DNA from 4 places in the Arthrobacter sp. U41 genome. Region 2 is predicted to be linked to each of the others. Evidence: riboswitches for the same ligand, from Rfam matches in the RefSeq annotation. Region 2 holds a riboswitch; each other region holds the start of a gene.
The links. Region 2 has a riboswitch for S-adenosylmethionine ahead of metX (homoserine O-acetyltransferase MetX). Riboswitches for the same ligand answer to the same signal wherever they lie in the genome.
Positions count from the first base shown of each region.

Region 1: it holds a riboswitch for S-adenosylmethionine, as region 2 does, so the genes downstream of both, ASPU41_RS19255 (aminotransferase class V-fold PLP-dependent enzyme) here and metX (homoserine O-acetyltransferase MetX) in region 2, are expected to answer to the same signal.
Region 3: it holds a riboswitch for S-adenosylmethionine, as region 2 does, so the genes downstream of both, ASPU41_RS08280 (cobalamin-independent methionine synthase II family protein) here and metX (homoserine O-acetyltransferase MetX) in region 2, are expected to answer to the same signal.
Region 4: it holds a riboswitch for S-adenosylmethionine, as region 2 does, so the genes downstream of both, ASPU41_RS04385 (DUF1737 domain-containing protein) here and metX (homoserine O-acetyltransferase MetX) in region 2, are expected to answer to the same signal.

Region 1 covers NZ_CP015732.1:4,221,521-4,229,346, reverse strand. Annotated here, with positions in the region: gene ASPU41_RS23805 (hypothetical protein) at 94-228, opposite strand; gene ASPU41_RS19280 (hypothetical protein) at 278-649, opposite strand; gene ASPU41_RS19275 (fluoride efflux transporter FluC) at 712-1,086, opposite strand; gene ASPU41_RS19270 (fluoride efflux transporter FluC) at 1,083-1,541, opposite strand; gene ASPU41_RS19265 (metal-dependent transcriptional regulator) at 1,571-2,284, opposite strand; gene ASPU41_RS19260 (class I SAM-dependent methyltransferase) at 2,387-3,145, opposite strand; gene ASPU41_RS19255 (aminotransferase class V-fold PLP-dependent enzyme) at 3,240-4,694, opposite strand; SAM riboswitch class IV at 4,729-4,842, opposite strand; gene hisN (histidinol-phosphatase) at 4,955-5,767, opposite strand; gene rsgA (ribosome small subunit-dependent GTPase A) at 5,869-6,984, opposite strand; gene aroA (3-phosphoshikimate 1-carboxyvinyltransferase) at 6,968-7,826, opposite strand, start outside.
Region 2 covers NZ_CP015732.1:2,614,640-2,622,465, reverse strand. Annotated here, with positions in the region: gene ASPU41_RS11905 (CoA-acylating methylmalonate-semialdehyde dehydrogenase) at 1-1,371, opposite strand, end outside; gene mmsB (3-hydroxyisobutyrate dehydrogenase) at 1,438-2,352, opposite strand; gene ASPU41_RS11895 (LysR family transcriptional regulator) at 2,493-3,425, shown strand; gene ASPU41_RS11890 (MFS transporter) at 3,585-4,964, opposite strand; gene metX (homoserine O-acetyltransferase MetX) at 5,145-6,323, opposite strand; SAM riboswitch class IV at 6,335-6,450, opposite strand; gene ASPU41_RS11880 (bifunctional o-acetylhomoserine/o-acetylserine sulfhydrylase) at 6,578-7,826, opposite strand, start outside.
Region 3 covers NZ_CP015732.1:1,770,255-1,778,080, forward strand. Annotated here, with positions in the region: gene ASPU41_RS08250 (thioesterase domain-containing protein) at 1-59, shown strand, start outside; gene ASPU41_RS08255 (HAD-IIA family hydrolase) at 69-923, opposite strand; gene ASPU41_RS08260 (TrmH family RNA methyltransferase) at 1,054-1,698, shown strand; gene fbaA (class II fructose-bisphosphate aldolase) at 1,879-2,898, shown strand; gene ASPU41_RS08270 (DUF3151 domain-containing protein) at 2,902-3,330, shown strand; gene ASPU41_RS08275 (uracil-DNA glycosylase) at 3,479-4,111, opposite strand; gene ASPU41_RS08280 (cobalamin-independent methionine synthase II family protein) at 4,267-5,475, opposite strand; SAM riboswitch class I at 5,487-5,590, opposite strand; gene ASPU41_RS08285 (adenylosuccinate synthase) at 5,887-7,176, shown strand; gene ASPU41_RS22610 (hypothetical protein) at 7,522-7,826, shown strand, end outside.
Region 4 covers NZ_CP015732.1:923,495-931,320, reverse strand. Annotated here, with positions in the region: gene ASPU41_RS04405 (UDP-N-acetylglucosamine 1-carboxyvinyltransferase) at 1-553, shown strand, start outside; gene ASPU41_RS04400 (glutamate--cysteine ligase 2) at 720-1,904, shown strand; gene ASPU41_RS04395 (O-succinylhomoserine sulfhydrylase) at 1,936-3,144, opposite strand; gene ASPU41_RS04390 (rhodanese-like domain-containing protein) at 3,145-3,564, opposite strand; gene ASPU41_RS04385 (DUF1737 domain-containing protein) at 3,561-3,869, opposite strand; SAM riboswitch class IV at 3,883-3,997, opposite strand; gene ASPU41_RS04380 (aminodeoxychorismate lyase) at 4,177-5,136, opposite strand; gene cls (cardiolipin synthase) at 5,230-6,705, shown strand; gene ASPU41_RS04370 (chorismate-binding protein) at 6,752-7,826, opposite strand, start outside.

The DNA of each region.
Region 1 (7,826 bases), 1.6 Mb from region 2:
GGCGCTCCACCCCGTAGAGTTCCACACAAAAGGCCGGAAGCGTCAGCTTCCGGCCTTTTGTTTTGCCTGGGCGGCTCGGCTGGCGAGCAGCGCTCAGCGCTTCTTGATGTGGGCGACCGGGTCCGCGTGCGTTTCCGCGACGTTCCTGGACTTCTTCTCGGCCCGTTTTTCCTTGATGGTTTTCACCGGTTTCTTTGCCATGCTCCGGTGCGGCGTCTTGTCAGGCATGTGGGCGCTCCCTAACGGCAGGGGGCCGGAATGGCCCCGTGATATTAAGTTACGCCTCGGGCACCGCAACGTCCACGATGCCGACAAAGCGGCTGCCCACGCCCTCATACTCGCTGCGGACCAGCCCGGCGCCGGCGGCGGGGATCTCATACGGAGCGTGGTGCGCGCAACACACATAGGTGAAGTCCGGCCACCACTTCTTCGGCCGGGCTGCCTCGGAGAATCCGCAGACAGCGCACGTCAGCTGGACCCAGATGGGGCGTTTGCCGGTCCGGTTGGCTTTGGACTGAAGGAGCCACGCCGGCGGGTTGTCCAGGAGTTCGCCGAGCTCGGCGTCGCTCAGCCGGGGCGGGATGCCGTGACGGTGGGCCATCTCCAGCGGAATATCAAGGATCTGGGCAGCAACACGACGGGTAACCATCCTTTAACGATACGGGATGGGAGGGTCCCCAAATCGCCCACAGGACGCCGGCGTTAGGCTCGTCACAGAGACGTGAGCGCCACTCCGAGCGCTGCTGCCGCCAGTCCGGCGACCAGGTTGGCGGCAACATTGAGGCCCGCGGCGCGGTACCGCGTCTCGCTGACCAGCCGCACCGTGGCGGTGGTCCAGGAACTGAAGGTGGTCAGGCCGCCGGCGAGCCCGGTCGAGAGGCCGGACTGCCACTCGGCGCCCAGGCCCAGCCGGGCCGTCATCCCCATGGCCGCGCCAATGATCAAGGAGCCCGTCACGTTGACCACCAGGGTCGCCCAGGGCCAGTGCGGGCGGCGCCCCGGGTGGTGCGCAAACCAGGAGTCGACGGCGAAGCGCAGCAAGGCGCCCGCGACACCGAAGACTGCCACCAGTAAGGCCGTGATCATGAGGCCCCGCCGCTCAGGTCGGCCAGGGCCTTGCCGGTTTTCCACCCGGCGGCCGCGGCGCCGAGCCCCAGGACCAGTGACAGCCCCAGATAGGCCATCCAGCCGGTGTGCAGTCCGCCACGGAACTGCTGGTCGATGGAGAACACCACGGCCGAAAAGGTCGTGAAGGAACCCAGCAGCCCGGGACCCAGACCGGCACGCAGCCAGAAGGCGGTCTTCGGCCGTGCGATCCAGACCGTGGTGAGGGCCGCCAGGACAAAGCTGCCCACGATGTTGATCACCAGGGTCGTCCACGGGATGGTGCCGGCGGCCTCGGGGAACACCAGTCCGGCCCCGTAGCGCAGCTCCGTTCCGATCAGGCCGCCAACGGCGACGGCGGCCCACGCCCGCCAGCCTGGCAGCCCGGGCCGGGCCCCGGCAGCCGCCGGTGCTGGTGCCTTGGCCGCGCGCTTCATGCCGCGGCTCCGGTCGGTGCGGGCCGCATTCAGGGCCGCTTGAGGCTGCAGCCGGGATGGGCAGTGTCGCTGTGGACCCAGAGGGCGGACGCGACTTCCTCGGCGAGGTCGAACTCCTGCCGGGTGCCGCCGGAGCCGATCCGCACGACCAGGGCGCCGCCGAAAGGCTTCCGGCCCAGCACCTCGACGTCCGCGTCCAGCCCGATGTCCTCGGCGGAAAGATAGCGCAGCAGTTCGGGGTTCTCGTCGCTGATCCGGGTGATGCGGCCGGTGTGCCCGTCATCGAGCTCACTCATCCGGTGGGCGGCGGGCATCAGCACGGAGCCGTCCGCTGCCGGGATCGGATCACCGTGCGGGTCCCGCACCGGGTTCCCGAGCTTGGCCGCCATGCGTTCGATGAAAGTGTCCGAGACGGCGTGTTCCAGAAGTTCGGCCTCGTCGTGGACCTCGTCCCAGCGGTAGCCGAGTTCCCGGACGAGGAAAGTCTCAATGAGCCGGTGCCGCCGGACCATGGACAACGCCAGCCGGACGCCGTCGGCCGTGAGCCTGATGGCGCTGTAGGGCTGGTGGTCCACGAGTCCCTGGTCCTTGAGCTTGCGGACCATCTCGGAGACCGAGGAGTTGGCCACGCCGAGGCGCTGGGCCAGCTGGGTGGAGGTGATGGGCTTGTCCTGCCACTCCGTGAAGGAGTAGATGACCTTGACGTAATCCTCGATCGAGGAGGAGGGCGGACTGGTCTTCACAGCAACCAGCCTACTATCAGGCGGCGCCGGAGACCGGCAGCCACAGCAGGACGAGGCGGACCGCCACGACCAGGACCACGCTGTCGACGGCGGCGGGCGGGATCAGGCGCGGACTGCCCGCCAGCTCTGCGTCAGGTAGGGGAGCGGGAGGACCTCGCCGGGGCGGTGGCCCAGATGTTCGTGCAGGTACCAGTCGAGGTTGCCCAGCACCTTGGCCCGGGTCGCCTCGCCGGCCGCCAGATAGTAGCTGCGGGACTTCGTCAGCTCCATGATCTCCGCAGTGCGCACCGGATCCTCCCAGCGGGTGAGATGGCTCTCCAGCCCGGTGAATTCCGGACCCAGCGGCGGTTTGAAGTGCGGCTTGTGGACATCGCCGGCATGCATGATCCGCGAGAGCCGGTGCACCCAGGGAACGGACGTGTCCAGCTGATTCCAGATCAGCCCCAGCACGCCGTGGGGGCGGAGGATCCGGGCGATCTCCGTGCTGGCCAGGAGGGGATCGCACCAGTGCCAAGCCTGCGCGACGGTCACGAGGTCGAAAGCTTCGGCGGGCAGCCCGGTGTCCTCGGCGGTACCCTCGACGGCGGTGACGCCCGGCAGTGTCCTGCGCAGCTGTTCCAGCATGTCGGCGGAAGGGTCCACGGCCACCGTGTGCAGGCCGCGTGCCACCAGCAGCGCCGTGAACTTCCCGGTTCCGGCGCCGACGTCCGCGGCGTCCTTCGCGCCGGCGGGAATCAGCCAGTCGGCCGAGTCAGCGGGGTAGCCCGGGCGGACGCGTTCGTAGTGTTCCCCGCCGTCCCGGAAGCTCTGCCCCAGCTTCTGGCGCCGCTCCTGGTGCAGTTTGGGTCCGCCGCGTGCCACGTGCGTTCTCCTTAGGCAGGTCCGGATGGGTACCTTCCGAATTTACCGCACGAAGCACGGGCCGCGTTTCCTTGGCTTTGCCCCCGCCGGGCCATCAGTCCAGCGTGCAGGGCGCGGCGCCGGCGGTGCCGGGTGTGTTGGGAGCCCAGTGCGGGTAGCTGCGGGTGTCGTTGGACGGCACCCAGCGTCCGGCGTCCACCACATAGTCCCAGCCGAGGCCGGTCCGGCGCAGGTCCTGGATTCCGGCGAGCAGCCGCTCGGCGTCCTCCAGCCGGGAACCCAGGCCGAAGCTGGCCCGCAGCGATCCGGAGGGCAGCCCGAGCCGCCGGAGCAGGGGGTGCGCGCAGAAGCGGCCGTCGCGCAGACCGATGCCGTGTTCGGCCGACAGGTAGGCCGCCACCAGGCCCGCGTCGTAGCCCTCCAGCGAGAAGTTGACGACGCCGATTGTGCCGGTGCCCGGCCCGGTGCCTGCGGGCGCATCGAAGGAAGCACTATCCGAGAAGATCTGGTGCACCCTGACGCCGTCGATCCGGGCCAGGCCCTCGACGAGGAAGGACCGGATGGCGTTTTCGTGCGCGTGCCACTGTTCCGCGTCAAGGTCGGCAATCACCTGGGTGGCGCGGGCCAGGGCGGCGGCGCCAAGGACATTGGGGGAACCGCCCTCGTGCCGGGCAGGACCGGTGGTCCAGCTGACCGTGTCGATCCGGGCATCCTGGACGGCTCCGCCGCCGGCCAGGTGCGGTGTGCCGGCGTCGAGCCAGTCGGGACGGCCGACAAGCACTCCGGCGCCGAACGGTGCGTAGAGCTTGTGCCCGGAAAAGGCGAGATAGTCGATGCCGTCCGCCGCGATATTGATCCGCCGATGCGGCGCCAGTTGCGCGGCGTCGACGACGATCCGGGCGCCGAATTCGTGGGCCAGGGCGGCCAGGGCCCGGATCGGCAGGATCTCTCCGGTGACGTTGGAGGCGCCGGTCACGGCGAGCAGGCTGACGCCGCCGTAAGCGAGTTCCCCGCGGAGCAGTTCCAGCGTCGCGGCCAGGGTGGGAGCGGCGATGACGCTGCGGTGCGGCACGCTCTGCCACGGCAGGAGGTTGGCATGGTGTTCGATGTCGAGATAGAGCACCTCGCCGGTGTGGGACCCGTCGGCGACCGGCAGGCAGCCCGCCAGCAGGTTCAGGGAATCGGTGGTGTTCCGGGTGAAAATCACCGAATCGTCCGGGCGGCCGCCGACGAAATCCCGGACAATGCTGCGGGCGTTCTCGTAGACCGAGGTGCTGATCTGGGAGGCATAACCGGCGCCGCGGTGGACACTGGCGTAGTACGGCAGGATCTCGTTGAGGTACGCCGAAACCACGGACAGGGCAGGGGCCGAGGCGCCGTAATCCAGGTTGGCGTAGCGGACGCTGCCGCCCTGAATGAGGGGGGCCTGGATCTCGGCGCCGGTCACCGCGGCCAGGGGCCGGCGGGCGACGGCGAACCTCGCCTCGTGGAGGGTCTGGCCGGCGCCGGACGGCAGTTCGGCAGTGGCAGGAAAAGTGGCAGTCGTCATGGGACCTCGCTCGAAAAGGACCCCACGCACCGGGGATCCGCGCTTGCCGGGTCCGTTCCGGACCGGCCAGGTCGTCACCCGGGGCACCCCACCGCGAATGGAGGGTTGCCGGCCAGCAAACCGGGGTTTAGCGCTGGCACTCGTGACCTGCTTCGAGCCTAGGACATCCGTGCGGGAGCGGAAAAGACAGGGCCCTTATGTGAAGCGCTTTATTACGGCACGGCTCCGGGAGGTGCGGTCGAAACGGCCGCCGCCAGGGCCTAGAGCAGGTCGTCCAGCCCCGGGTTGAGGCGTTTGAGGACCTCCGAGTGCAGGATGGAGTTGGTGGCGAGGGCGTTGCCGCCGAAGGGGCCGTCCTCTCCTTCGAGGGAGGTGAAGCGTCCGCCGGCCTCCGTGACGATCGGAACCAGGGCGGCCATATCGTAGAGGTTCAGTTCAGGCTCGCAGGCGATGTCGACGGCGCCTTCGGCCACGAGGCAGTAGGACCAGAAGTCGCCGTAGGCGCGGGTGCGCCAGACTTCCTCGGTCAGGCCCAGGAACTCATCGAGGTTGCCGCGCTGCTTCCAGCCGCCCAGACTGGAGTAGGACAGCGAGGCGTCCGCGAGCTTGGAGACGTTGGAGACCTTCAGCCGGGTGGCGGCGGCCAGCGACCGACCCATGTAGGCGCCGGCGCCCTTGGCAGCCCACCAGCGTTTCCCCAGTGCCGGGGCGCTCACGACGCCGACGACCGGCTCGCCCTCGTCGACGAGGGCGATCAGCGTGGCCCAGACGGGGACGCCGCGGACGAAGTTCTTGGTCCCGTCGATCGGGTCGATGATCCAGCGGCGGGAGCCGTGGCCGGAACTGCCGAACTCCTCGCCCAGGACGGCGTCGCGCGGCCGGGAGCGGGACAGCTGGCCGCGGATGGCTTCCTCGACGGACTTGTCGGCGTCCGTCACCGGCGTCAGGTCCGGCTTCGTCTCGACCCGAAGGTCGAGTGCCTTGAAGCGGCTCATGGTCTGGGAATCTACGGAATCTGCCAGTACATGGGCAAGGCGCAGGTCATCGTTGTAGCTCGAAGCGGGTTGACTCATGGTTCCAAACTACCGCCAAAGCGGGCGCCCTGGCGGGAGGCCGGGTGGCTGCGCCGCCGGAGGCGGCCCGGCACAGGGCGATCCGCGCCCCGATTGCCCGCTCAGGAGACGGTGCCCAGCTCCTTGACGTCCTGTGCTTCCATCCGCGGGTCCGTCCCCAACAGGCGGCGCAGCGAGCTGAGCCGGGCCGGGCCGGATTCGCCCGCGTGGCCGGCGGCCACCCAGGCGTCCACGCCGCAGTTGACGGCGCTGGAGTCGTGCTTGCAGCCCCGCTCGCAGGCGTCGGTTCCGGGTTCAAGGTCCGGGAAGGAGTGCAGGATCCGGTCGGGGTCCACGTGGGCCAGGCCGAAGGAGCGGATGCCGGGGGTGTCGATGATCCAGCTGCCTGCGGGGGCGTCGTTGACCTTCAGGGCTAGCGCCGAGGATGACGTGTGGCGTCCGCGCCCTGTGACGGCGTTGACACCGCCGGTGGCGCGCTCGGCGCCGGTCAGCGCATTGACCATGGTGGACTTGCCGACGCCGGAATGGCCCAGCATGACGGTGACCTTCCCGTCCAGGTAGGCGCGCAGCTGGGAGACGGCGTCCTTGTCCAGCCGGGCGGACAACCCGTCGTCCGAGCGGGCATCGATGCCGGAGGCTGCGGAGTCCGCCGTCTTGGAGATGATCACGGGGAAGGCGAGGTGCTGGTAATTGGCGAGGAGCTCCGCGGGATCCTTGACGTCGGCCTTGGTGACCAGCAGCAGCGGCTCGATCCCGGCGTCGTACGCGGCCACAAGGGCGCGGTCGATGAACCCGGTCCTGGGCTCCGGATTGGCAGCTGCCACCACGATCACCAGCTGGTCGGCATTGGCGACGACGGCGCGCTCGATCGGGTCCGTGTCATCGGCACTGCGCCGCAGCAGGGTCTTGCGGTCCTGGATCCTGACCAGACGGGCCAGGGTGTCGGGCTCGCCGGTGACATCCCCGACGAGCGAGACAAAGTCGCCGGCCACGACGGGGTTGCGGCGCAGCTCCCGGGCCCGGGCGGCGATGATTTTGCGCTCCTCGGGCGTGCCCTCGGCGACGACGGCGGTGTAGCGTCCCCGGTCAACGGTGATGATCCGCCCGGTCACGGCGTCGTCGTAGCTAGGTCGGTCCTTGGTGCGGGGCCGGGTGCCCTTCTTGTTGGGCCGGATCCGGACGTCGGATTCGTCCCAGGAGTCAGTGCTGCGTGCCACCGGCGGCGTCCTTCTTTGCGGGGATGGCGTCTGCGGGGGCTGCACTTCCGCCGGCGCCCTGGGCGAGCATGGATTCCCACAGCCGCGGGAAGTCCGGCATCGTCTTGGCTGTGGTCGCAATGTCCTCGACCTCGATGCCGGGGACGGCCAGGCCCAGGATGGCACCTGCCGTGGCCATACGGTGGTCGGCGTAGCTGTGGACGACCCCGCCGTGCAGTGGCGCGGGCCGGATGATGAGACCGTCGGAGGTTTCCTCCGCGTCGCCGCCCAGGCGGTTGATCTCCGCCACGAGGGCGGCCAGCCGGTCTGTTTCGTGGCCGCGGAGGTGGGCGATGCCGCCCAGCCGCGAGGGGCCGCTGGCGAGGGCGCAGAGGGCGGCGACCGTGGGGGCGAGTTCGCTGGTCTCGTCGAAGTCCGCGCCCTTGATCTCCGGGCCGCCGGTGACGGTCAGGGTGCCGTCGGTGAGCGTGACGGTGGCACCCATGGTGGTCAGGATGCCGCGCCACAGATCGCCGACCTGGGTGGTCCTGGCCGGCCAATTGGGGATCCGGACCGTGCCGCGGGTGGCCAGCGCCGCTGCGAGGAACGGCCCGGCGTTGGAGAGGTCCTGTTCGATCCTGAGGTCAAAGGCGCGGATGGCCCCGGGGGAGACGACCCAGTGGTTCGGGCGGGAATCGTCCACGGCGACACCGGCGCCGCGGAGCACGGCGACCGTCATGTTGATGTGGTCCAGGCTGGGGACGGGCTTGCCTACGTGCTCGAGGTGCAGTCCCCCCGTGAATCGGGCTCCGGCCAGGAGCAGCGCCGAGACAAACTGCGAGGAAGCACTGGCGTCAATGACG
Region 2 (7,826 bases):
GGTGTCGCCGAAGAGTGAGTTCTTCCAGCCGCCGAAGGAGAACGTTCCCACCGGCACCGGGATCGGCACGTTGACGCCCACCATGCCGGCCTCGACGTCGAACTCGAACTGCCGCGCGGCGCCGCCGTCGCGGGTGAAGATTGCCACACCGTTGCCGAACTCGTTGTCATTGACCAGCTTGACGGCGTCGGCGTAGGTCTCGACGCGGACCACGGAGAGGACCGGGCCGAAGATCTCGTCGTCGTAGACCTTCATGCCGGGCTTGACGTGGTCCACCAGGCTGACGCCGATGAAGAAGCCGTTGGAATCGAACTTCTGCTCCCGGCCGTCCACCACCACGGTGGCGCCCTCGTTGGCGGCGCCGGCGACGTAGGAGGCGACCTTGGCGCGGTGCTCGGCGGTGATGAGCGGGCCCATCTGGGAGGACGGGTCGGTGCCGGGGCCGATCGTCAGCGTGCGCATCCGGGTGGTGATCGCGTTGACCAGCTCATCGGCGATGTTCCCGACGGCGACCAGGACGCTGACGGCCATGCAGCGCTCGCCGGCGGAGCCGTAGGCCGCGGAGACCGCCGCGTCGGCTGCCATGTCCAGGTCCGCATCCGGCAGGACCACCATGTGGTTCTTGGCGCCGCCCAAGGCCTGCACGCGCTTGCCGTGGTCCGCGGCGCGCCGGTAGATGGACTGGGCGATCGGCGTGGAGCCGACGAAGCTGATGGCCTTGACGTCCGGGTTTTCGAGGAGCACGTCGACGGCTTCCTTGTCGCCGTGGACGACGTTGAGGACACCGGCGGGCAAGCCGGCCTCGGCGAAGACCTGCGCGATGAAGAGGGCCGAGGACGGGTCCTTTTCGCTGGGCTTGAGCAGCACGGTGTTGCCGCAGGCCAGGGCGCTGCCGATCATCCACAACGGCACCATGGCCGGGAAGTTGAACGGCGTGATGCAGGCGACGACACCGACCGGCTGACGCACGGAGTGGACGTCGACGCCGCCGGCCACCTGCTCGGAGCGCTCACCCTTCAGCGCGTGGGACAGTCCGGTGGCGAATTCGATGTTCTCCAGGCCGCGGGTGATCTCGCCCTCGGCGTCTGAGAGGACCTTGCCGTGTTCGCTGGTCAGCAGGGCGGCCAGTTCGGGGCGGCGCTGCATAAGCAGTTCACGGACCTTGAAGAAAATGTTGGTGCGCTTGGCGAGGCTGGTGGCGCGCCAGCCGGGCAGGGCGGCCTTGGCGGCACGGATGGCCTCCTCGACGCGGTCGGCGGAGGCCAGGGCGACCTCTTTTTCCTGCTCGCCGGTGGCGGGGTTGAAGACGGGGCCGTAGCGCTCGGCGTCGGAAATCAGGGCGCCGTTGATGAAGTGCGGAATGCGTTCCATGGGTGGGTCTCTTTCGTGGGGAGCTGTTCGGGGCCGCTGGGTGCGGGAGTTATGCGGGGAGGACGGTTACTGGGCGTCTGCCGAGCCGGTGTCGAGGGTGCCGTCGACCAGCTTGACGATCGCGGAGCAGTCCATGCCGGCCTTGCCGGAGTCGATGAGGCGCTGGAAGAGCTGCTGGACGTGCTCGCCGATTTCCAGCGGGGTACCGGTGTCCCGTGCCGCGCTGATGGCGAGCCCGATGTCCTTGTTGGCCAGCTCGGTGGTGAAGGTCGGGGCGAAGTCGTTGTTGGAGGCCGCGGTGGGGACCACGCCGGCGACCGGGTACCAGGTGCGCAGCGCCCAGCTGTCGCCGGAGGAGACGGACGCGATGTCCCAGAAGACCTGCTTGTCCAGTCCGAGCCGGTCCGCCAGCACGGCGCCTTCCGCCGTGGAGGCCAGGTTGATGAAGAGCATGAGGTTGTTGCAGATTTTCGCCGCCTGGCCGGTGGTGGGACCCCCGGTGGGGATGATGTTGGCGGCCATCGGTTTGATGTATTCGGTGGCCTCGGCCACGGCCCCGGCTTCGCCGCCGATCATGAAGGTCAGGGTGGCCGCCTTCGCGCCGCTCATGCCGCCCGAGACCGGGGCATCGACGAAGCGGAAGCCGGCGGCAGCCGCGGCGTCGTGCAGGGCCTGGGCGGAGGCGATGTCGATCGTGGAGGAGTCCACCAGCAGGGTCCGGGTGTCCGCGTGGGCCAGGACCCCGTCCTCGCCCAGGTAGACAGCGCGGGCATGCTCGCCCTTGGGGAGCATGGTGAAGACGACGTCGGCTCCGTTGACGGCGTCGGCGATGCTGCCCGCCGGCTTTACGCCGCCTGCCTCTGCGGCGGCAAGGGCCTCGGCGTTGAGGTCGAAGCCGCGTACCTCGTGGCCGGCCTTGGCGAGGTTCACAGACATGGACCCGCCCATGTTCCCCAGTCCGATCCAAGCGATTACTGCCATGGCATAAGCTCCTTTGCTTTGCGTCGTGCTTTGGTTGTTCGAATGGCCCGGCCAATCACCGGACGTTCCGTGTCAAGCATCACACCCTGTTACAGTGCAATCAAGGCAAAAAACTACAGATGGCATGTGCATGGATGCACATGCTCGGATTCGGAGGGGTCATCATGGACTTACGGCGGCTTCCCAGTCCGGATGACCTGCTCATCCTGCTGACGGTGGCCCGGCTCGGCAGGTTCAACGCCGTCGCCGAAGCCCTCGGCACCACCCACACCACCATCTCCCGCCGGATCCTGGCGCTGGACAAACAGCTGGGCGGGCGCACCCTGGAGCGGAGCCCGCACGGTTGGGAACTGACGGACCTTGGCAGCGAGGCTGTGGCTGCCGCCGAAGCCATCGAGGGGACCCTCGGTGCGCTCACGAACCGGATCGCCCGGTCCGAGGACGTGATTTCGGGCCTGGTCAGGATCAGCACACCCGACGGCTTCGGCGCCGAGTTCGTTGCGCCGGCACTCGTCCGGCTGCAGCGGGCCCATCCGTTGCTGAACGTTGAAATGCTCAGCGCCACGCGCAAGGTCAGCCAGAACCGCTCCGGGGTGGATCTCGAAGTGGTGGTCGGAAATCTGGAAAACGTCAGCAATGCGCAGACCATCTTTCTGTCCAACTATTTTCTCCGGCTGTATGCCAGTCCGCAGTACGTCGGCGAACGTGGGCTGCCGGTGACGCTCGACGACGTCCGGCAGCACGGCTTTGTCTCGTATGTGGAGTCGGCGCTGCAGGTCGCCGAACTCGGCCACCGCTCCACCCAGCTTCCCGTCCCGCGCTCCAGCTTCCAGGCCACCAGCATCTTTGCCCAGCTGGAGGCGGTCCGCCGGGGTGCAGGAATCGGCCTGCTGCCCAACTTCCTGGTGGTCGGCGACCCCGGCTTCGTCGCCGTGCTGCCGGACGACTTCCAGCGGCAGCTCCCGATCTGGGCGGTGGCACGCGCTGAATCGTTGCGTTCGGCCGCGGTGCAGGCGGTGCTCGGGGCGATCCGGACGGAGATTTCCGCCCGCCAGGCGGATCTGGCCGGCTGAGCCGTCATGGCGCGCTGAGCTGTCCAGAGGGGCTTGGCCGTACAGGCAGGCTGAGACGCTTCAACGGCAACAGCCCTGGCCCCGCACTGCGGGACCCGGGCTGTTGCTGTCGCTTCGTCGCTGCTCCTGGCAGCGACTTTGTGAGGGTTCCTTCTTGCTTTACTTCTTGGCGGCGGCGAGGAGGTCCGCGGTGCCCTGGGCATCCGCGGCGTCGACGTCGTGCAGGGAGATACCGCGGGTTTCCTTGAGCATAACGACCGCGAAGACGGTCACAAGACAGGCACCGAGCAGGTAGATGGCCACCGGGGTGGAGGACTTGAACTGGCTCAGCAGCGCCGTGGCGATGATCGGAGCCAGCGAACCAGCCACAATGGAGGTCACCTGGTAGCCGAGCGAGACGCCCGAGTAACGCATCCGGGTCGGGAACATCTCAGCCATGATGGCCGGCTGGCCGGCGTACATCAGGGCGTGGAAGAGCAGGCCGATGGTGATGGCCGCGAGGATGATGAGGTCGTTCTTGGTGTCCATCATCGGGAAGGCGAAGAAGCCCCAGGTGCCGCCAAGGATGGCGCCGGCCATGTAGACGGGCTTGCGGCCGTAGGCGTCGGAGAGCTTGCCGACCATCGGAACCGCGCAGAAGTGGATGAAGTGCGCCACGAGCAGCAGGAGCAGGATGCGCGAGGTATCCGTCTGGACCACGATCTTCAGGTACGTGATGGAGAACGTGACCACCAGATAGTAGAGGATGTTCTCCGCGAAGCGCAGGCCCATGGCGGTGAAGACGCCGCGCGGGTAGCGGCGGAAGACTTCGGCGACGCCGTAGCCCTTGTTCTCGACGGTGACTTCCTTGCGGGCCTCCAGGAAGATCGGGGCGTCCTGGACCTTGGTGCGGATGTAGTAGCCGACGATGACGATCACGGCGGAGAGCCAGAAGGCTACACGCCAGCCCCAACTGAGGAATTCGGCCGCGGAAAGCAGTGAGGAGAGCGCGAACAGCACGCCGGTGGCGAGCAGGTTGCCCATCGGGACCGCGGACTGCGGCCAGGAGGACCAGAAGCCGCGGGACTTGCTGGGGCTGTGCTCGGCCACGAGGAGGACGGCGCCGCCCCATTCGCCGCCGACGGCGAAGCCCTGGACGAAGCGCAGGAAGACCAGCAGGGCCGGTGCCCAGTAGCCGATCTGCTGGAAGGTCGGGAGGCAGCCCATCGCGAAGGTGGAGACACCCACGAGGATGATGCTGAGCTGGAGGAGCTGCTTGCGGCCGAACTTGTCACCGAAGTGCCCGAAGACGATGCCACCGATCGGGCGGGCAACGAAGCCGACTGCGTAGGTGACGAAGGCGGCAATAATGCCGTCCAGTTCGGTGCCGGAGTTCGGGAAGAACAACTTGCCGAAGACCAGGGTGGCTGCGGAGGCGTAGAGGAAGAACTCATACCATTCGACAACGGTGCCGGCCATCGAGGCCGTTACTACCTTCTTCAGGCCTGAAGACTTGACGTCTTCTTCTTCGGGGCGCCTGGCGGCGTTTTGCGTACTCATTTCGACTCCTTCGGTGTCTCCGTCGACACCCTATGGACCTCTGGGCAATGGACGCCTGTGATTTGCGACACGCGGCGTCATTCTCAATGAGTATGGACGCTCAGGCCCGGGGCCTCAACCGCCATTAGTGCAGAGCCCATCTGCAAAAATGCACACCGGGGGCGGTTTTAGCTCGAAGGGCTAGCCGAAGAAGTGCTGCCGGAGCTGGTTGTTGAGCTGGCCGATCTCGGTCAGGAAGCCGTCGTGTCCGATCGGCGCCTCGATGGTGTGCACTGCCACTTCCCCCGGCAGGGCGTCGGCGAGCGCGTGGGACTGGGCCGGGAAGTACAGCCGGTCCGAGTCGACGGCCGCCACCAGGAACTCCGCCGTGGCCGGGGCGAGGGCCTCCGGGAGGAGGCCGCGGCCCCGGCTGATGTCATGGCTCATCAGTGCTTCGGTGATGGCGATGTAGCTGTTCGCATCGAAGCGGCGGACCAGTTTGTTGCCCTGGTGGTCGAGGTAGCTCTCCACCTGGTAGCGCCCGCGCCCGGCGAGGGATCCGGCTTCCAGCGGAGCCTCGGAGTCCTGGGCGTTCCGGCCGAACCGCCCGTCCAGCTCTGCGGCCGAGCGGTAGGTGATGTGCGCTATCCGCCGGGCCAGGGCCAGACCCGCTTCCGGTTCCGGACCGCCATAGTAATCCCCGCCCTTGAAGTTGGGATCCTGCCGGATGGCAAGGGTCTGGGCCTGCGCGAAGGCAATCTGTTCGGCGGTGCTGCTGGCCCCGACCGAAATCACGGCGCAGCGCTGGACCCGCTCCGGGTAGCTGACCGCCCACTCCAGCGCACGCGCCCCGCCCAGAGAACCGCCAAGCACGGCGAACCAGCGGCGGATGCCCAGGGCGTCCGCCAGCCTGGCTTCGGCTTCGGTCGTGTCCCGCAGGGTGACGAGCGGGAACCGTGAGCCCCAGGGCTTTCCGTCGGGTGCCGTGGTCGAGGGTCCGGTGGAGCCGTAGCAGCCGCCCAGGATGTTGATCGAAACCACAAAATACTTGTCCGTGTCCACCGGCGCGCCGGGGCCGGCGAGCTGCTCCCACCAGCCGGGCTCCTCGCTGGCGCCCCGCGTGACATGGGTGTCCCCCGTCAGGGCGTGTTCAATCAGCACCGCGTTGGAGCGGTCCGCATTAAGGGTCCCCCAGGTCTCGTAGCCGAGGGTGACGTCCGGCAGCCGGGCGCCGGATTCGAGCTCCAGGTCGCCGATCCGGAGGTACCGGACGGTTCCATCCGGCACGGCGCCGTCCGGGGCAGCTTCATCCGCGACGGGGGCATGGGTGTGGGAGGTCTTGCTTACGGGTACACCCTGGCGGGTGGCGGCAATTGTCATATGAGGACCTAACTTCGCGCTTGCCCACCGTCAGCTGACCGGCAGGCCAGGTCTTCACCCGGGGCACCCCGCCGCAAAAGGAGGGTTGCCGGCCAGCAAGCCGGGGCTGTCGCTGGCACTCATGACCTTTACTGAGTCTACGAAATGCGGCGGCCAGGTGGCGAAGATTGTGACGCCCGTATGACTCCCCGCGTTAAACGCCTGTCCCGGCACCCGCGCCACAAGGGCGGGGATGCCGGGTGCCGGGAGCTCGCTCAGGCGGTTTTGGCCGCGCGGAATCCGGCGTCAAGGTCGGCGAGGATGTCATCGATGTGCTCCAGGCCCACGGAGAGCCGCACGAGGCCGGGGTTCACGCCGGCCACGGTCTGCTGTTCGGCCGTCAACTGGCTGTGGGTGGTCGACGCCGGGTGGATGACGAGGGAGCGCACGTCGCCGATGTTCGCCACGTGCGAGTGCAGTTCAAGGGCGTCGACGAAGCGCTTTCCGGCCTCGGCTCCCCCGGCGATGTTGAAGGAAACGACGGCGCCGGTCCCCTGGGGACCGTACTTGCGTCCGCGCTCGTACCAGGGGCTGGAGGGCAGCCCGGCGTAGGCGACGGATGCGACGTCGTCCCTGGCCTCGAGCCATCCGGCGACCTTGATGGCGTTCGCGACATGCCGCTCCATGCGCAGGCTCAGCGTCTCGATGCCCTGGGCGATGAGGAAGGCGTTGAACGGGGACACCGCCGATCCGAGGTCGCGCAGGAGCTGGACGCGGGCCTTGAGGATGTAGGCGAGGTTGGCGCCGAGGGCCCCGTCCGCGCCAAGGTCCCGGGCGTAGACCAGGCCGTTGTAGGTGGGGTCGGGGGTGTTGAAACCGGGGAAGCGCGCCGGGTCCTTGCCGAAATCGAAGTTGCCGGAGTCCACGATCACACCCGCGATTGCGGCCCCGTGGCCGCCGAGGTACTTCGTGGCCGAGTGCACCACGATGTCCGCACCCCACTCGATCGGCCGGATCAGGTACGGGGTGGAGAGGGTGTTGTCCACGATCAGCGGGACCCCGGCCTCGTGCGCCACCGCCGAGATGCCCTCGATGTCCAGCACGTCCTGGCGGGGGTTCGAGACGACCTCGCCGAAGAACAGCTTGGTGTTGGGCTGCACGGCCTCACGCCACTGTGCCAGGTTGTCGGGGTCCGCCACGAAGGTGACGGAGATGCCGAACTTCTTCAGCGTATGCGCCAGCAGGTTGTAGGTGCCGCCGTAGAGGCTGGGGCTGGCCACCACGTGGTCGCCGGCCTCGGCGACGTTGAGGATCGCGAAGGTTTCCGCGGCCTGGCCGGAGCTCAGCAGCAGTGCCGCGAGCCCGCCTTCCAGGCTGGCCACGCGCTGCTCCACCGCGTCCTGGGTGGGGTTGCCGATCCGGGTGTAGATGGGAGCCAGTTCGGCCAGGGCGAAGCGGTTGGCGGCGCTCTCGGCGCTGGGGAAGACGAACGACGTCGTCTGGTAGATCGGCAGCGAGCGGGCG
Region 3 (7,826 bases), 840 kb from region 2:
AACTGCAGGACGAACTTTTCCCGCTGCCCTCCGGCGGAGGCAAGAAGATCGCCTTCTAGCGCCGAGTCCTAGATCTGGTTCTTCAGGTCCGCGACGGAGTTCAGGATCTGGTCGGGCCGGAACGGGTACGCGGCGATGTCGTCCTTGTGGGTGATGCCGCTGAGCACCAGCACCGTGTGCAGCCCCGCCTCCATGCCGGCGATGATGTCGGTGTCCATCCGGTCACCGATCATGGCGGTGGTTTCCGAATGCGCGTCGATCTGGTTCATGGCCGAGCGGAACATCATCGGGTTCGGCTTGCCCACAATGTACGGCTCCCGGCCGGTCGCCTTGGTGATGAGCGCCGCGATAGCCCCGGTGGCAGGCATCGGGCCGTCCTTGGACGGGCCGGTGGCGTCCGGGTTGGTCGCGATGAACCGCGCGCCGCCCAGAATCAGCCGGATGGCCATTGTGATGGCTTCAAAGGAGTAGGTTCGGGTTTCGCCGAGCACCACGAAGTCCGGGTCCTGGTCGGTGAGGATAAAACCGGCCTCGTGCAGCGCCGTCGTAAGGCCCGCCTCGCCGATCGTGTAGGCGCGGTTGCCCGAATCCGAGCCGTGGACCTGGTCCTTGAGGAACTGGGCGGTGGCCAGGGCCGAGGTCCAGATGTTCTCCTCGGGGATTTCCAGCCCCGAGCTCTTCAGCCGTGCGGCGAGGTCCCGGGGAGTGAAGATGGAGTTGTTGGTCAGGACGAGGAAGCGCTTGGAGGTGTCCACCCAGCGCTGGATGAGTTCAGCGGCGCCCGGGATGGGCTGGTTTTCGTGGACCAGGACCCCGTCCATGTCGGTCAGCCAGCACTCGATCTCCTGGCCGCTGCGGTACACCGATTTTGATGAACGCACCTGGTCCGGGTTGTCCCTGTGCTCTGACTGCTGCTCCGCCATGGTGTCCTCCGCCGATAATGTGCCGATGCCAGTCCCAGTCTAATGTTGAGGCGTGACTGAACCCGAGATACCCAGCGAAACCCCTTCCGGCGCCTTGACCGCGACAGAGGGCGGGGAGGCCGCCGGGGCAGTGGACGGGACCGCGGCCGAGGCAGAGCCCAAGGCGGAGGTCGGCGTCGGGCCCTGGGAAGGCGAACTGCCGGAGGATGACCACTGGGACCCGGACCTTCTGGCGGACGGGGACCGCCGCAACGTGCTGGACAAGTACCGCTACTGGAAACACGAGGCGATCGTGGCGGACCTGGACTCGAGGCGCCACAATTTCCATATCGCGATCGAAAACTGGCAGCACGACATGAACATCGGCACCGTGGTGCGCAGCGCCAACGCCTTCCTGGCCAAGGAAGTGCACATCATCGGACGACGCCGGTGGAACCGCCGCGGGGCCATGGTCACCGACCGGTACCAGCACATCCGCCACCACCCGACCGTCGCGGACTTCGTCAGCTGGGCGCAGGGGGAGGGCCTGGCGATCATCGGCATCGACATCTTCCCGGACTCCGTCCCGCTGGAGACCTACGAACTGCCCAAAAACTGTGTGCTGGTGTTCGGCCAGGAAGGCCCGGGACTGTCCCCCGAGGTCCACGAAGCGGCAGTGGACACCTTGTCGATCGAGCAGTTCGGTTCCACCCGCTCGATCAACGCCGCCTCGGCCGCAGCCATCGCGATGCACGCCTGGATCCGCCGCCACGTCTTCAACCAGCTCCCGGGGTAGGTCAGCCGCGGCGCCGCGCCTCCGCCGCGCATCCGAGGCGGCGATGCCGGCGCGAGTATTACAGGTCCCGAGTGACCGGAGACACTGCCCGGCGCAGGAATGGCTAGGATGGTTCCTAGCCGACGAGGTTCACTCCAGGGTCAACCCAGCCCGCAGACGAAATTCACTTTAGGAGTCAGCATGCCCATTGCAACCCCAGAGATCTACTCCGAGATGATCGACCGCGCTAAGACGGGCGGCTTCGCATTCCCGGCCGTCAACGTCACCTCCTCCCAGACCCTTAACGCAGCCCTCCGCGGCTTCGCCGAGGCCGAGTCCGACGGCATCGTCCAGGTCTCCACCGGCGGCGCCGCGTACTGGTCCGGAGCCTCCACCAAGGACATGGTTGCCGGCTCGCTCGGCTTCGCCGCGTTTGCCCGCGAAGTCGCCAAGAACTACGGCGTCAACATCGCCCTGCACACCGACCACTGCCCCAAGGACAAGCTCGAGGGCTTCGTGCTGCCGCTGCTGGCAGCCTCCGAAGCCGAGGTCAAGGCCGGCCGCAACCCGCTCTTCAGCTCCCACATGTGGGACGGCTCGGCCGAGACGCTCCCGGAGAACCTCCGCATCGCCCGGGAACTGCTGGAGCGCACCGCTGCCGCGAAGATGATCCTCGAGGTCGAGATCGGCACCGTCGGCGGCGAGGAAGACGGCGTCGAGAACGCCATCAACGACAAGCTGTACACGACCGTTGAGGACGCCCTGGCCACCATCGAGGCTCTCGGCTCGGGTGAGAACGGCCGCTACATCACGGCGCTGACCTTCGGCAACGTGCACGGCGTCTACAAGCCCGGCGGCGTCAAGCTGCGCCCGGAGATTCTCAAGGACATCCAGGAGCAGGTCGGTGCCAAGATCGGCAAGGCCAACCCGTTCGACCTGGTCTTCCACGGCGGTTCGGGCTCCTCCGAAAAGGAGATCGCCGACGCCGTCTCCTACGGCGTGATCAAAATGAACATCGACACCGACACCCAGTACGCGTACACCCGCCCCGTCGCGGACCACATGTTCCGCAACTACGACGGCGTCCTGAAGGTCGATGGCGAGGTCGGGAACAAGAAGCTGTACGATCCCCGGGTCTGGGGCGCCTCCGCCGAAGCGGGCCTCGCGGCACGCGTCGTCGAGGCTGCCCAGCAGCTCGGCTCGACCGGCAAGACGTTCTAAGGCATGTCGGACGAATTCCGCAAGAACCTGATGGGTCCTGAGCCCACGCTCCTGCCCGCCGAGACCGAGGTCTACGCGGCGCTGGATGCGGGCCAGGAAGCCCTGGACCTGGTGGAAAGCCACCCGACTTCCTCGCTGCTCTGGGCCGTTCTGGCCGAGGAAGCGTGGAAGGAAGGCCGGACCATCGACTCCTACGCTTACTCCCGCGTCGGCTATCACCGCGGCCTGGATTCGCTGCGCCGCAACGGCTGGCGGGGCGTCGGGCCCATCCCGTGGGAGCACGAACCCAACCGCGGCTTCCTGCGTGCCCTGTATTCACTGGGCCGCGCCTCCGCGGCGATCGTCGAGGCTGCGGAGCCGGAGCGGATCGAGAAGTTCCTTCATGACTCCGATCCCACCGCCAAGGCAGCCATCGAAGCCGAGAAGCGCTAACCAGCCACCACCAACATGCAACGCGGGGTCACTTCCGGCCCATTCCAACCCTTGGGACGGGCCGGAAGTGACCCCGCGTTGGGTTTAAACGGCGACGGCGGACGTCCACCGGAAGGTGGGCGTCCGCCGTCGTGTAACGGTGGCGGAACTAGCTGGTCTTGGCGAGGCCGGTGCGGGCCATGGCGTCCGCGTAAACGGTGCCCATTTCGTCGAGGTACTGCTCCTGGCGGGCAGGCGTGCCGGCGAAGGCGCGGCCGCTGAGCGAGCGGACCTTGTAGGTCTTGAGGCCGCGGCGCCAGATCATGGGCACCTCGGTCTTCAGGAGCAGGTTGGCGAGGCGGTTGGCCTCGGTGCCGTGGGCCACAATCACGGAGGCGCGGGGCACCACGGCGAGGAACTTCAGCAGCGGCTTCAGGCCGGCGGAAATCTGGTCCGGCGTGAACTTGCCGTTGGGCTCGCCCGGGACGTACCAGGGGTGAACGTTCCACGGCATTACGTACTCGGGGCGCAGGCCCAGCTTCCACTGGACGCCGAGCAGGCGGGTGGCGGCTTCCTCGTCACCGGCAGTGATGAAACCCGACTCGTCCTCGGTTCCGATGTTGGAGAAGAGGCTGATGATGCGGCACTCGTCCACGTCGTGCATCGGATCCACATACGGGACATTCATGCCAGCTTTGGTTGCCTGCAGCGTGTCGCACAACTCGTTGACGGCCGCGACGCTAGGTTCGTAGCGGCGGCTCAGAAGCTGTTCGCGGGAATTTTCAGTGGCCAAGGCTGTCATATATTGCTGAGTCTCCTGCGGGATTGGTGAAGCTGCCAGACCGTCCGGGGGCACGCCGAATACGGTGTGGTTTGAAAATGTGGTGTGGACCGATTCCTGGTCGATCCTTATTAGTCTATCAAGCCCTGCGAAATGCCGGGTCGGCCGGAGGCCTCCTACCAGAGCCGCGCGGTGGCGCGGCGGGCGCCTTCACCCAGGGATTCCAGCTTGGCAAAGGCGATTTGGGGGTGCACCCGGCCGCCGAGACCGCAGTCTGTGGAGGCAATCACATTTTCCCGGCCCACCAATTGGGCGAAGCGTACGATCCGGTCAGCGACCAGGTCCGGGTGCTCGACGACGTTGGTGGCGTGGGAGACGACGCCGGGGATGATGACTTTTCCGTCCGGGAGCTTAGTGTCCTCCCAGACGCGCCATTCATGCTCGTGGCGGACGTTGGCGGCCTCGAACGAGTAGCCGCCCGCGTTGACCTGCAGGACGGAGTCGATGATGTCCGCGAAGGGGATGTCCGTGGTGTGCGGGCCGTGCCAGGAGCCCCAGCAGACGTGCAGCCGGATCTGTTCCTGGGGGAGGTCGCGCAGGGCCCAGTTTGTGGCCTCGACCCTGAGCTGGATGAACTTGAGGTAGTCGGCCAGGCTCGGTTCCGGGTTGATCTGGTCCCAGCTTTCGGCCAGCGAGGGGTCGTCGAGCTGGACCGTGAGCCCGGCGTCGATGATGGCCTTGTATTCCTCGCGCATGGCGTCGGCGCAGGCGTAGAGGAGCTCCTCGTCCGTCTTGTAGTACTCGTTGGCGACGCGGGCGCAGGAGCCGGGGGACAGGGAGGCCACGAAGCCCTCGGACAGCCCGGCGGCGGCCATCCCGGTCTTGAGGTTGGCGATGTCCGAGCCGACGAGCGCCTGACCGGTGTAGTGCAGCGGGCCCGCGATCTTCGGCTGCGTGACGCTCTTGCGGTGCGCCAGGATCCCGGAGGACGGATCGTTGTAGGCATCGTTGAACTTCTGCCGGTCGCGCCGGTCCGGGAAGGAGGTCAGCACGATGTTCCCGGGGCTTGAGCGGTGCACCGCGGCGTCCGCCCAGCGGTCCACGTCCGTGGGCACGAGCCCGCCGAGCCGGCTGAACGAGTAGTTCCACCAGGCTCCGTAGTCCACCGAGCTGGACATGGTGTGCCCGTATTCGCCGTCGTTGGCGATCTCGATGCCGAGGTCTTTCTGGCGCTGCACGATCTCCACCACGGAGGTTTCCAGCAGGTCCAGGAACTCGGGGGTGATGCCGTCCGCTTCCTTGGCCTCGTTCGCGGCGATGAGCTCGGGGGTGCGGGGCAGCGAACCGGCGTGGGTGGCGCGGATATGGTCGGTGTTCTGGAGCATGGGGTGCTTCCTTTCCATCGGTCCTGGCGGTAGCACCTTTGCCGTCACAGGGCAGTGTCCGGCAGGGTTGCTGCGGCGTCAACGGTTCAGGTCCCTCGGCCGCTCGGGATGGTCAACTCTTACTTAATTCCACCAAGAGACCCCGCGCAAGCCCTGACGCCGATGTTCCCGCAGGCTGGACACCGGTCGCCGGCGCAGCCTGCGGGAAGTCCACCGGGAAGTCCATTGGATGGTCAAATGAGTCGCCGCCACCGCTATCGGCTAAACTTGGGTGGTAAGAGCCCCGGACTCTGGCGTTGATGGTAAGAGCACAGCGGTAGATTCGGGGCATTCTCATGAACGGCGCTGAGCTCCGGTGAACACCCTGGTGAACCACACGGAATTCGGCCCGAACGAATGGGGGAGGATCCCATGCCAGCAATCGTGATCGTCGGAGCCCAATGGGGCGACGAAGGCAAAGGTAAAGCCACTGACCTGCTTGGTGGCCGCGTCGACTACGTCGTCAAGCCCAACGGCGGCAACAATGCCGGGCACACCGTCGTCGTAGGCGGTGAGAAGTATGAGCTCAAGCTCCTTCCGGCCGGCATCCTGAGCCCCAACGCGGTTCCGATTATCGGCAACGGCTGCGTGGTGAACCTCGAGGCGCTGTTCCAGGAGATCGACGGCCTGGAAGCGCGCGGCGCGGACACCTCCAAGCTGCGGGTCTCCGCCAACGCCCACCTCGTGGCGCCCTACCACCAGGTCCTGGACAAGGTCACCGAGCGGTTCCTCGGCAGCCGCGCCATCGGCACCACCGGACGCGGCATCGGCCCGGCCTACATGGACAAGGTGGCCCGCCTCGGCATCCGCGTCCAGGACGTCTTTGACGCCTCCATCCTGCGCCAGAAGGTCGAAGGCTCGCTGCGCCAGAAGAACGAACTCCTGGTCAAGGTCTACAACCGCCGCGACATCGAGGTGGATGAGATCGTGGAGTACTTCCTGTCCTTCGCCGAGCGCCTCCGCCCGCTGGTCATCGACAGCACCTATGTCCTGAACACCGCGCTGGACGAGGGCAAGGTGGTCCTCATGGAGGGCGGCCAGGCCACGTTCCTGGACGTCGACCACGGCACCTACCCCTTCGTGACCTCCTCGAACCCGACCGCCGGCGGCGCCTCCGTGGGCTCGGGCATCGGCCCCACCCGCATCTCGCGCTCCATCGGCATCATCAAGGCGTACACCACCCGCGTGGGCGCAGGTCCTTTCCCCACGGAACTGTTCGACGACATGGGTATGTACCTGCAGAAGACCGGCGGCGAGTTCGGCGTCAACACCGGCCGGCCCCGCCGCTGCGGCTGGTACGACGCCGTGCTGGCGCGGCACGCCTCCCGCGTCAACGGCTTCACGGACTACTTCGTCACCAAGCTGGACGTGCTCACGGGCATCGAGCAGATCCCGGTCTGCGTGGCCTATGACGTCGACGGCGTCCGGCACGACGAAATGCCGATGACCCAGACCGAATTCCACCACGCCAAGCCCATCTTCGAGTACTTCGAAGGCTGGACCGAGGACATCACCGGCGCCCGCACCCTGGACGACCTTCCGGAGAACGCCAAGAACTACGTGCTGGCACTTGAGAAGCTCTCCGGCACGCGCTTCTCGGCGATCGGCGTCGGCCCGGACCGCGACCAGACGATCGTGATCAACGACCTGATCAACGACTGAACCACCAACTGCTGACGCACGACGGCGGCGGGTCACCTGCAAAGGTGGCCCGCCGCCGTTCTCGTTATGGGCTGTTTCGGCCCCCGCGCAGAGCCGGACCAGCCGGGGAAAAGAAACTTCCGCCCGATGCGTAACCTTTCGGGGCACCCCAGCGATTACTCCTTTGTAAGCGCCGCCGGAGGATGGACCCCCACCAGAACCCGGCCGGCCTTCCACTGCAAGTGCAGGCCGGCGCCGCGCCCCCCATGCGGCGCCGACCAGCCTTCCACCGAAAGCGCGGGCTGGTGACAGCCCCGACAGGGCCTCAGCCGGCCTTCACACAAAAACAAAGGATGTACCTTACCTATGAAGAGTGTTAGCACGACCACCAAGATTGCCGTCAGCGCCGCGATTCTCGCCGTCGGAGGATTCTCTGGCATCGGCCTGGCCAACGCGGCCCAGGTTTCGAACACCCAGCAGGCTGAAGTAACCCCCGCCGTCCCGGCAACCCCTGCGGTTCCGGCGACCCCCGAGCTTCCCGCCGAGCCGGCCGTTCCGGCCGTCCCCGCCGTTCCGGCTGCTCCGTCCGTTGACGGCTCCGCCGAGGGCGACGCCAGCGTTGAGGGCACCGAAGGGTCCGCCGAGGGCTCCCTCGAAGCTGATCAGGACGG
Region 4 (7,826 bases), 1.7 Mb from region 2:
AGTCACCATCCGCCGCGTCCCGATCGAGTTCATGGAAATCGAGCTCGCGACGCTGGAACAGATGGGCCAGCGGCTCGAAGTGTCCGGCGAGTACCTGGCCCGCAACGGGCGCACCCGGCTGGTGGACGTCACCACCAAGCCCTCGGAGCTGCGCGCCCCGGAAGACAAGATCCACCCCATGCCCTTTCCCGGGCTGAACATCGACAACCTGCCGTTCTTCGCGGTGATCGCCGCGAATGCCCACGGCCAGACGATGATCCACGACTGGGTCTACGACAACCGCGCGATCTACCTGACCGAGCTGAACAAACTCGGCGCCCAGGTGCAGCTGCTGGACCCGCACCGGATCTACGTCAACGGGCCCACCAGGTGGCGCGCGGCCGAAGTCGGCTGCCCGCCGGCACTCCGCCCCGCGGCCTGCCTGCTGCTGGCGATGCTCGCGGCCCGGGGCGTCTCCGAACTGCGCAACATCTACGTGATCGAACGCGGCTACGAGGATCTGGCCGAGCGGCTCAACACTATCGGCGCGAAGATCGAGTATTTCCAAGACTGAATCCGCTGAATCCGCTGAATCCGCTGAATCGGCTGAATCGGCTGAATCCGCTGGGCACGTCTCAGGCAACGCGGGGTCAGATAGCGCCCATCCGGGGGCTCTGCGTGGGCGCTATCTGACCCCGCGTTGTTGAGCTTTTCGGCGGAACCTGACGCACAATAGATTCATGCGGACCTTCGGCGTGGAGGAAGAACTGCTCATTGTGGATCCCGAGACCGGGATGCTGCTTGCCCTCGCCGATGTCATGATCCCCAGCCTGGTCCCGTCCGGGCAGGCCGCCGATCCGGCCGACCCGGCCTGGCAGCAGGTCCATGAGGACTCCGACTTCAGCTTCGAGCTCAAGCTCGAACAGATTGAAACCCAGACGCGGCCGTGCCTGGACTACACCGAACTGCTCCGCCAGCTCCGGCAGGGCCGGGCCCTCGCCGACCGCGCCGCCCGGGTGCATGGCGGCCGGGTCGCCGCCCTCGCCACCTCGCCGCACGGCTCCGCCACGCACCTGACGCCGAAGCAGCGCTATGTGACCATGCAGCGGCGCTTCGGGCTCACGGTCCGGAACCAGCTGACCTGCGGGCTCCACGTCCACACGTTCGTGGAGTCCCCGGAGGAGGGCGTGGCGGTGATGGACCGGATCCGGGACAAGCTCGCCGTGCTGATCGCCCTCAGCGCGAACTCCCCCTACTGGAACGGCGCGGAGACAGGGTTCGAAAGCTACCGTACGCAGGCGTGGAACCGCTGGCCTGGCTCGGGTCCGACGATGATCTTCGGCAGCCTTCCGGTGTACCGGAGGGTAGTGACCCGGCTGGTGGAAAGCGGCGTCCTGATGGACGAGGGGATGATCTATTTCGACTCGCGGCTGTGCCGGCATCATCCCACCGTGGAGGTGCGGGTCGCCGATGTCTGCCTGCGGGCCGAGGACGCGGCGGTGATCGCCGTGCTGGTGCGGGCGCTGGTGGAGTCGGCGTCCCGGGAATGGAACGACGGCATCGATCCCGCCCCGGTGCCGACGCTGCTGCTGCGGATGGCAGCCTGGCAGGCCAGCAACTGCGGGCTGCGCGGGCAGCTGCTGGACTTCGGAACCTTTACCCCAGCCCCGGCCGCGGACGTGGTCCAGGCGCTGGTGGACTTCCTGGCCCCCGTGCTGGAGGAACAGGGTGAGCTGGACCTGGTGCGTGAGGGCGTCGGCCGGATCCTGGCGGAGGGCACCGGTTCGCAGCTGCAACGGGCACCGTTCCGGTCCGGCGGGCTGGCCGCCGTCGTCGAACACGCCGTCGAAGTGACCATGCGGGGAGCCGCCATCGGGGACCCTGCCGACGAGGGCTCGTCCCTGGGCCGGGTCCGCCGGGGCTGACCTCCCAGCCGGCGTACCGGACCGGCCCTAGCTAGACCTGCTTGAGCGCCTGGCCGAGGTCGCGGATCAGGTCCTCGACGTCCTCAAGGCCCACGGAGAGGCGCACCACGCCGTCACTGAGCCCGATCGCCGCGCGCCCCTCGGGCCCCATGGCGCGGTGGGTCGTGGTCGCGGGGTGGGTGACGAGGGACTTCGAATCGCCCAGGTTGTTGGAGATGTCGATGATCCGCAGCGCATCCAGCAGCGCGAAGGCCGCTTCCTTCGCCGAACGCCCGGCCGACGGGGAGAGCTCGAAGGTCAGCACCGTGCCGCCGGCCTTCATCTGCCGCGCGGCCAGTTCGAACTGCGGATGGGACGGCAGCAGCGGGTACTTGACCCAGCTGACAGCGGGCTGCTCCTCAAGCCATCCGGCCAGCCGCAGCGCGGAGGCGGAGGAATGGTTCACCCGCAGGGCCATCGTCTCCAGCCCCTTGGTCAGCACCCACGCGTTGAAGGCCGAGAGCGCCGGGCCGGTGTGGCGCATCAGCTGCTTGACCGGGCCCCCGATGAACTCCTTCGTGCCCAGGATCGCGCCGCCAAGCACCCGGCCCTGGCCGTCGATGTGCTTCGTCCCGGAATACACGATCACATCCGCACCGAAGTCCCCGCAGCGCTGCAGCAGGGGAGTGGCAAAGACATTGTCGACGACGACCGTCGCCCCGGCGGCGTGCGCCAGTTCGCTCACGGCCGCGATGTCCACGATTTCCTGCATCGGGTTCGACGGCGACTCGAAGAAGACCGCCGTCGTGGGTTCCGAGAGCGCCGACCGCCACTGCTCCAGGTCCGGGCCGTCCACGAAGACCGTCTCCACACCCCAGCGGGGAAGGATTTCGTTGAGGATCACGAAGCAGGAGCCGAACAGTGAACGGGCCGCGACCACACGGTCGCCGGCGGCCAGCAGGGCGCCGAGGGCGGTGAAGACCGCGGACATCCCCGAGGCGGTGGCGAAACATGCCTCGGTGCCTTCGAGCAGCCGGAGCCGTTCCTGGAAGGTGGCCACCGAGGGGTTGCCGTAGCGGGAGTACACGAAGCGCTCGTCCTCGCCGGTGAACGCCCGCTCCGCGGCGGCCGCGGATTCGTAGACGAAGCCGGAGTTCAGGAAGATCGGCTCGGACGTTTCCTGGAAAGCGGTGCGGTCGAGTCCGCCGCGGACAGCCTGGGTGTCGGCGCTCCAGCCGGCGGCGTCAGGGTTGAAGCTCACTTAGTGCTTTCCGGACTGGGTGGGAAGGCCGCGGTTCTTCCAGCCGTTGACAGTGCGCTCGCCGTCGCGGTCCGGTTCGCCTTCGAAACCTTCGAGGACGTTATAGGAGGTGTAGCCGGCCTCCGTCGCGGCGACCGCAGCGGCGATGGAACGGGCACCCGAACGGCACAGGAACACCAGCTCGTTGCCTTCGGCGCCGGCGGCCTGCTGTTTCAGCTGCGCAACGAACTGCGAATTGGGGATGCCTCCGGCAAGATTCCACTGGATGAAGAGCGGATCGTTCCGTTTCCCGCCTGCGGGGGCGGTGTCCGGGGTGCCGATGTGGGCCCATTCGCCCTCGGTGCGGACGTCCACCAGGATGGCGCCGTCCTCGAGCTTGGCCCAGGCCTGCTGCGGGGTGAGGTCCCCGGCGTAGCTCACGCGTGGCCCTCGCCGTCGAACTCAAGATCATCCACGGCGTTGGCGACGGCGGCGTCGGCGCTGGCGATTGCCGCCGGCAGCACGACGGCCTGGGCCACGATGACGCTGCCGCCGTTGAATGTGGCTGCCGGGCTGCCGTGCAGCACGTAGCCGTCGGCCAGGGCGGCCGAGACGCGCTCGCAGAAGGCGCGGTCATCGGGGCCGGTGAACAGGCGGTACGCCAGTTTCTCCTCGGCGGACCCGTGGAGTGCGGGGGACGGGGCTGGTGCTGTACCGGGGACAGCGGGGGCGGACGCGTCAGGCATGACGGATCTCCTTCTTTCACGCTTGCAGCTCGAATGGTCGATATGCCGAGTATTCACCTGAGGCACCCCGCCGCGAAAGGGAGGGTTGCCGACCGGCCAGTCAGGGCTTGGCGCCGGTTCTCATTACTCACCAAAAAACGTAACACCTCCGACGCCGGCCCGCAGACCCGCCGTCGTCATGTTAGGTAACGGGACCAACTGCAACGCGGGGTCACGTAGCGCCCATCCGGGGCCTCCGGACGGGCGCAAAGTGACCCCGCGTTGTGGTCGGCGTTGTGGTCGGCGTTGGGGTGGGTGCGGGGCGGGACTACTCGATGGTGGCGTAGAGCGCGTTCAGTTCCGCCGTGAGTTGCCGGCGCAGCTCCGGCGTGCCGATTTCCTTGCCGTCGATGTGGTTGACGGGCGCCAGCAGCCGGATGCTGGAGATCAGCCACACGGCGTCGGCGTCGTACAGGTCATGGGGTTCCAGCGGGCCGTAGCCCAGCTCCCAGCCGGCGGCCTTGGCCGCAGTGAACAGGGCTCCCTGCGAGGTGCCGGGGAGGATCCCGCTGTCGAGCTGGGGCGTGATGAGCCGGCGGACGGTGCGGACCCCGCCGGCCCCGTCGTCGGAGGTTTCCAGGTGCGCGAGCAGAACGGTCGACGTCGGACCCTCCAGGACCCGGCCGTCCGCGGAGGTGAAGATGACGTCGTCCGCGCCCTGGCGGTGCGCGTAGCGCAGGGCCGCCATGTTGACGGCGTAGGAGAGGGTCTTGGCGCCCATCAGCAGCCACGGGGCCCGTTCCCCGACATCGCTGTCATAGCCGCGGTCCAGCAGGATGACGTCGACGCCGGTCTCGCGCTGGCGTCTCCCGGTGGGGCCGGGGGCGGAGGCCTGGACCCAGCAGGTGGGCCCGGCCGCCCCCTCGACGCCGCGGGTCACGAGGAGCTTGACCACCAGTTCGTCGTCGTTGACGGCCGCGGCGCTGGGCGCATGCTGGCGCCGGTATTCGCTGATCGCCGTTGCGATGGCCCGGCGCCAGGCGCCCTCCGCGGGGATGTCGAGCTCCAGCAGCCGGGCGGACCCGGCCAGCCGGTCCAGGTGTGCCTGGAGCTTGCGGGGCTGGCCGCCCACTGCCAGCAGCGACTCGAAGACGCCGTCGCCGCGGGTGGCGCCCTGGTCCGTCGCCATCAGCTGCGGCTTGGTCGCATCGGCCAGCCGGCCGTCGTCGAAGGCGGGATCCAGGAAGACCAGCACCGGGACGGGGGCGGGAAGGGCAGGAGAAGTCATGGCTTCAGCTTAGTGCGGCAGGCCGCGGGATAGGATTTGAAGATTGCCCGTTCCGGAACTATTCCGCGGGTCTGGAACTTGAGGGGTTCGCCTGTGCTGTGGCCATTTTCCCTGGCGGAAACACTTCCGTCCTGGGTGATCCTGATTCTGACTGTGGTTGACCTCGCCATCCGGGTGCTGGCCCTCGGTATCATCCCCGGAAACCGCCGTCCCACCACGGCCATGGCCTGGCTGTTGATCATCTTCTTTGTTCCGGCCGTGGGCCTGGTCCTCTTCCTGCTCTTCGGCAATTTCCGGCTCTCCCGCAAGCGCCGGTCGCAGCAGGATGCGGTGAACGCCCGGGTGCGCGCCGGCGCCTCGGAACTGGCGATGCTGGAAAGCAGCTACGAGGGCCCGGAATGGGTGTCCTCCGCGGCGGAACTGAACAAGACCCTGGGCTCCCTTCCCATGGTGGACGGCAACCACGTGGAGCTCCTGCCCGGTTACCCGGACTCGATCAAGGCCATGGCGGCCGCCGTCCGTGAAGCTGAATCCTTCGTCAACGCGGAGTTCTACATCATGAGCTCGGACCACATCACGGACGATCTGCTGACCGCGATGGAGGAAGCCGCAGAGCGCGGCGTCGAAGTCCGCCTGCTGTTCGACCACCTGGGGACGCTGCGCATCAAGGGCTACCGCAGGCTCATTGCCCGGCTCAAGGCCAGCAAGATCCGCTGGCGGCCCATGTTGCCGCTGAACCCGCTGCAGGGGCAGTGGCGCCGGCCGGACCTGCGCAACCACCGCAAGATCATGGTGATCGACGGCGAGGTCGCCTTCACCGGTTCGCAGAACCTGATCGAGCCCTCCTACAACAACCCGCGTCACCGCAAAGTGGGCCGCGAATGGGTCGAGCTGATGGCGTGCCTGCGCGGGCCGATCGTCACCACGCTCAACGTCGTCTTCGCCACCGACTGGCTCAGCGAAACCGACGAGTCCCTGGAAGGCCAGCTCGCGCACCGGCCCGAACTGCACGCCGGCAACATCACGGCGCAGGTGGTGCCCAGCGGCCCCGGCTTCATCACCGAAAACAACCTGCGGCTCTTCAACACGCTGATCTACTCGGCGCAGCGCAAAATCTCGATCTGCAGCCCCTACTTCGTCCCGGATGATTCCCTGCTGTATGCGGTGACGACGGCGGCGCAGCGCGGCGTGGACGTCGAACTCTTCGTCTCGGAAAAGGGCGACCAGTTCCTGGTCCACCACGCCCAGCAGTCCTACTACGAGGCGCTGCTGGAGGCCGGGGTGCGGATCTACCTGTACCAGGCGCCGTTTGTGCTGCACGCCAAGCACTTCACCATTGACAACGACGTGGCCGTGCTGGGCTCCAGCAACATGGACATGCGCTCCTTCTCGCTGAACCTGGAAGTCTCGGTGATGCTCCTGGGCGAGGACATCGTGCGGCGCATCAGCGCTGTTGAGGATGCCTACCGGGCGATCTCGAAGGAACTGATCCTTGAGGACTGGATGAAGCGGCCGATGGGCGTCAAATACGTCGACAACGTGGCACGGCTGACGGCCACTCTGCAGTAGCCGCAGGCGCGCGGGTGTGCGCCTGCGGCGGCCCGCGCGGCCGGCGTCAGCCGGCGGGGAACTCCGCGCCGAGCGCCGACAGGACCCCGAAGGCCTTGGTCCGGATTTCCTCGTACTCCTCCTGCGGGGAGGAATCCGCTGTAATCGCGCCGCCAACGCCGAGGCTGAGTCCCGCGCGGCCGCCGGCCTGCTCGGTGCGGACGAGGGTCCGGATCGCGACGGCCAGGTCGGTCGCGCCATTGAGCGAGAAATAGCCGATCGCGCCGGAGTACACACCCCGGGGCGCGCCCTCCAGCCGGTCCAGGATGGCCATGGTGCTGACCTTCGGGGCGCCGGTCATGGACCCGGCAGGGAAACAGGCCGCGACGGCCTCGGCCCGGGGCATCCCGGGCCTGAGCCGGGCATCGATGGTGCTCACCATCTGGTGCACCGTGGCGTAGCTTTCGATCGCGCAGAGCCGGCTGACCGACACCGAGCCGGGCACGGCGAAGTGACTCAGGTCGTTGCGCAGCAGGTCCACGATCATGATGTTCTCGGCGCGGTCCTTCGGCGAGGATTCGAGCTCCTGCCGCAGCAGCGCGTCCCGGGCGGGATCGGCGTCCCGGTGCCGGGTGCCCTTGATCGGCTCGGCGCGCATCCCGCCGTCGGCCGCGATCCGCAGGAAACGCTCCGGCGAGGTGCTCGCCACGGTGAGCTCCCCGAACCGCAGGTAGCTGGCGAACGGGGCGGGATTCCGCCGGCGCAGTGCCAGGTAGGCCTCCCGCGGGTCCAGGGCGGCGGCGGGAAGCTCTGCGGTCAGTGCGGTGGTCAGGCAGACCTCGTAGGTGTTGCCCTCGGTGATCTCGTACTGGGCCTCGGTGATTTTGGACTTGTAGGAGACTTCCGAGTCCCGCGCGGCAAAGTCCAGGGGGGCGTGGCCGGGGGCGGATGGTTCGACGGCGCCGCCGCCCGCCCCGGGGTGTCCGGTTGATGCCTCGACGGCGGCGCGGGCCGTCTCCAGCCAGTCCCCGGCGTCCGCGCTGTCCAGGGCCAGCAGCCAGACCGCGCGCTCCACATGGTCCAGCACCACGGCCCGGCCGGCGAACAGCAGGCAGGCGTCCGGGGTTTCGGCCGTGACGTCG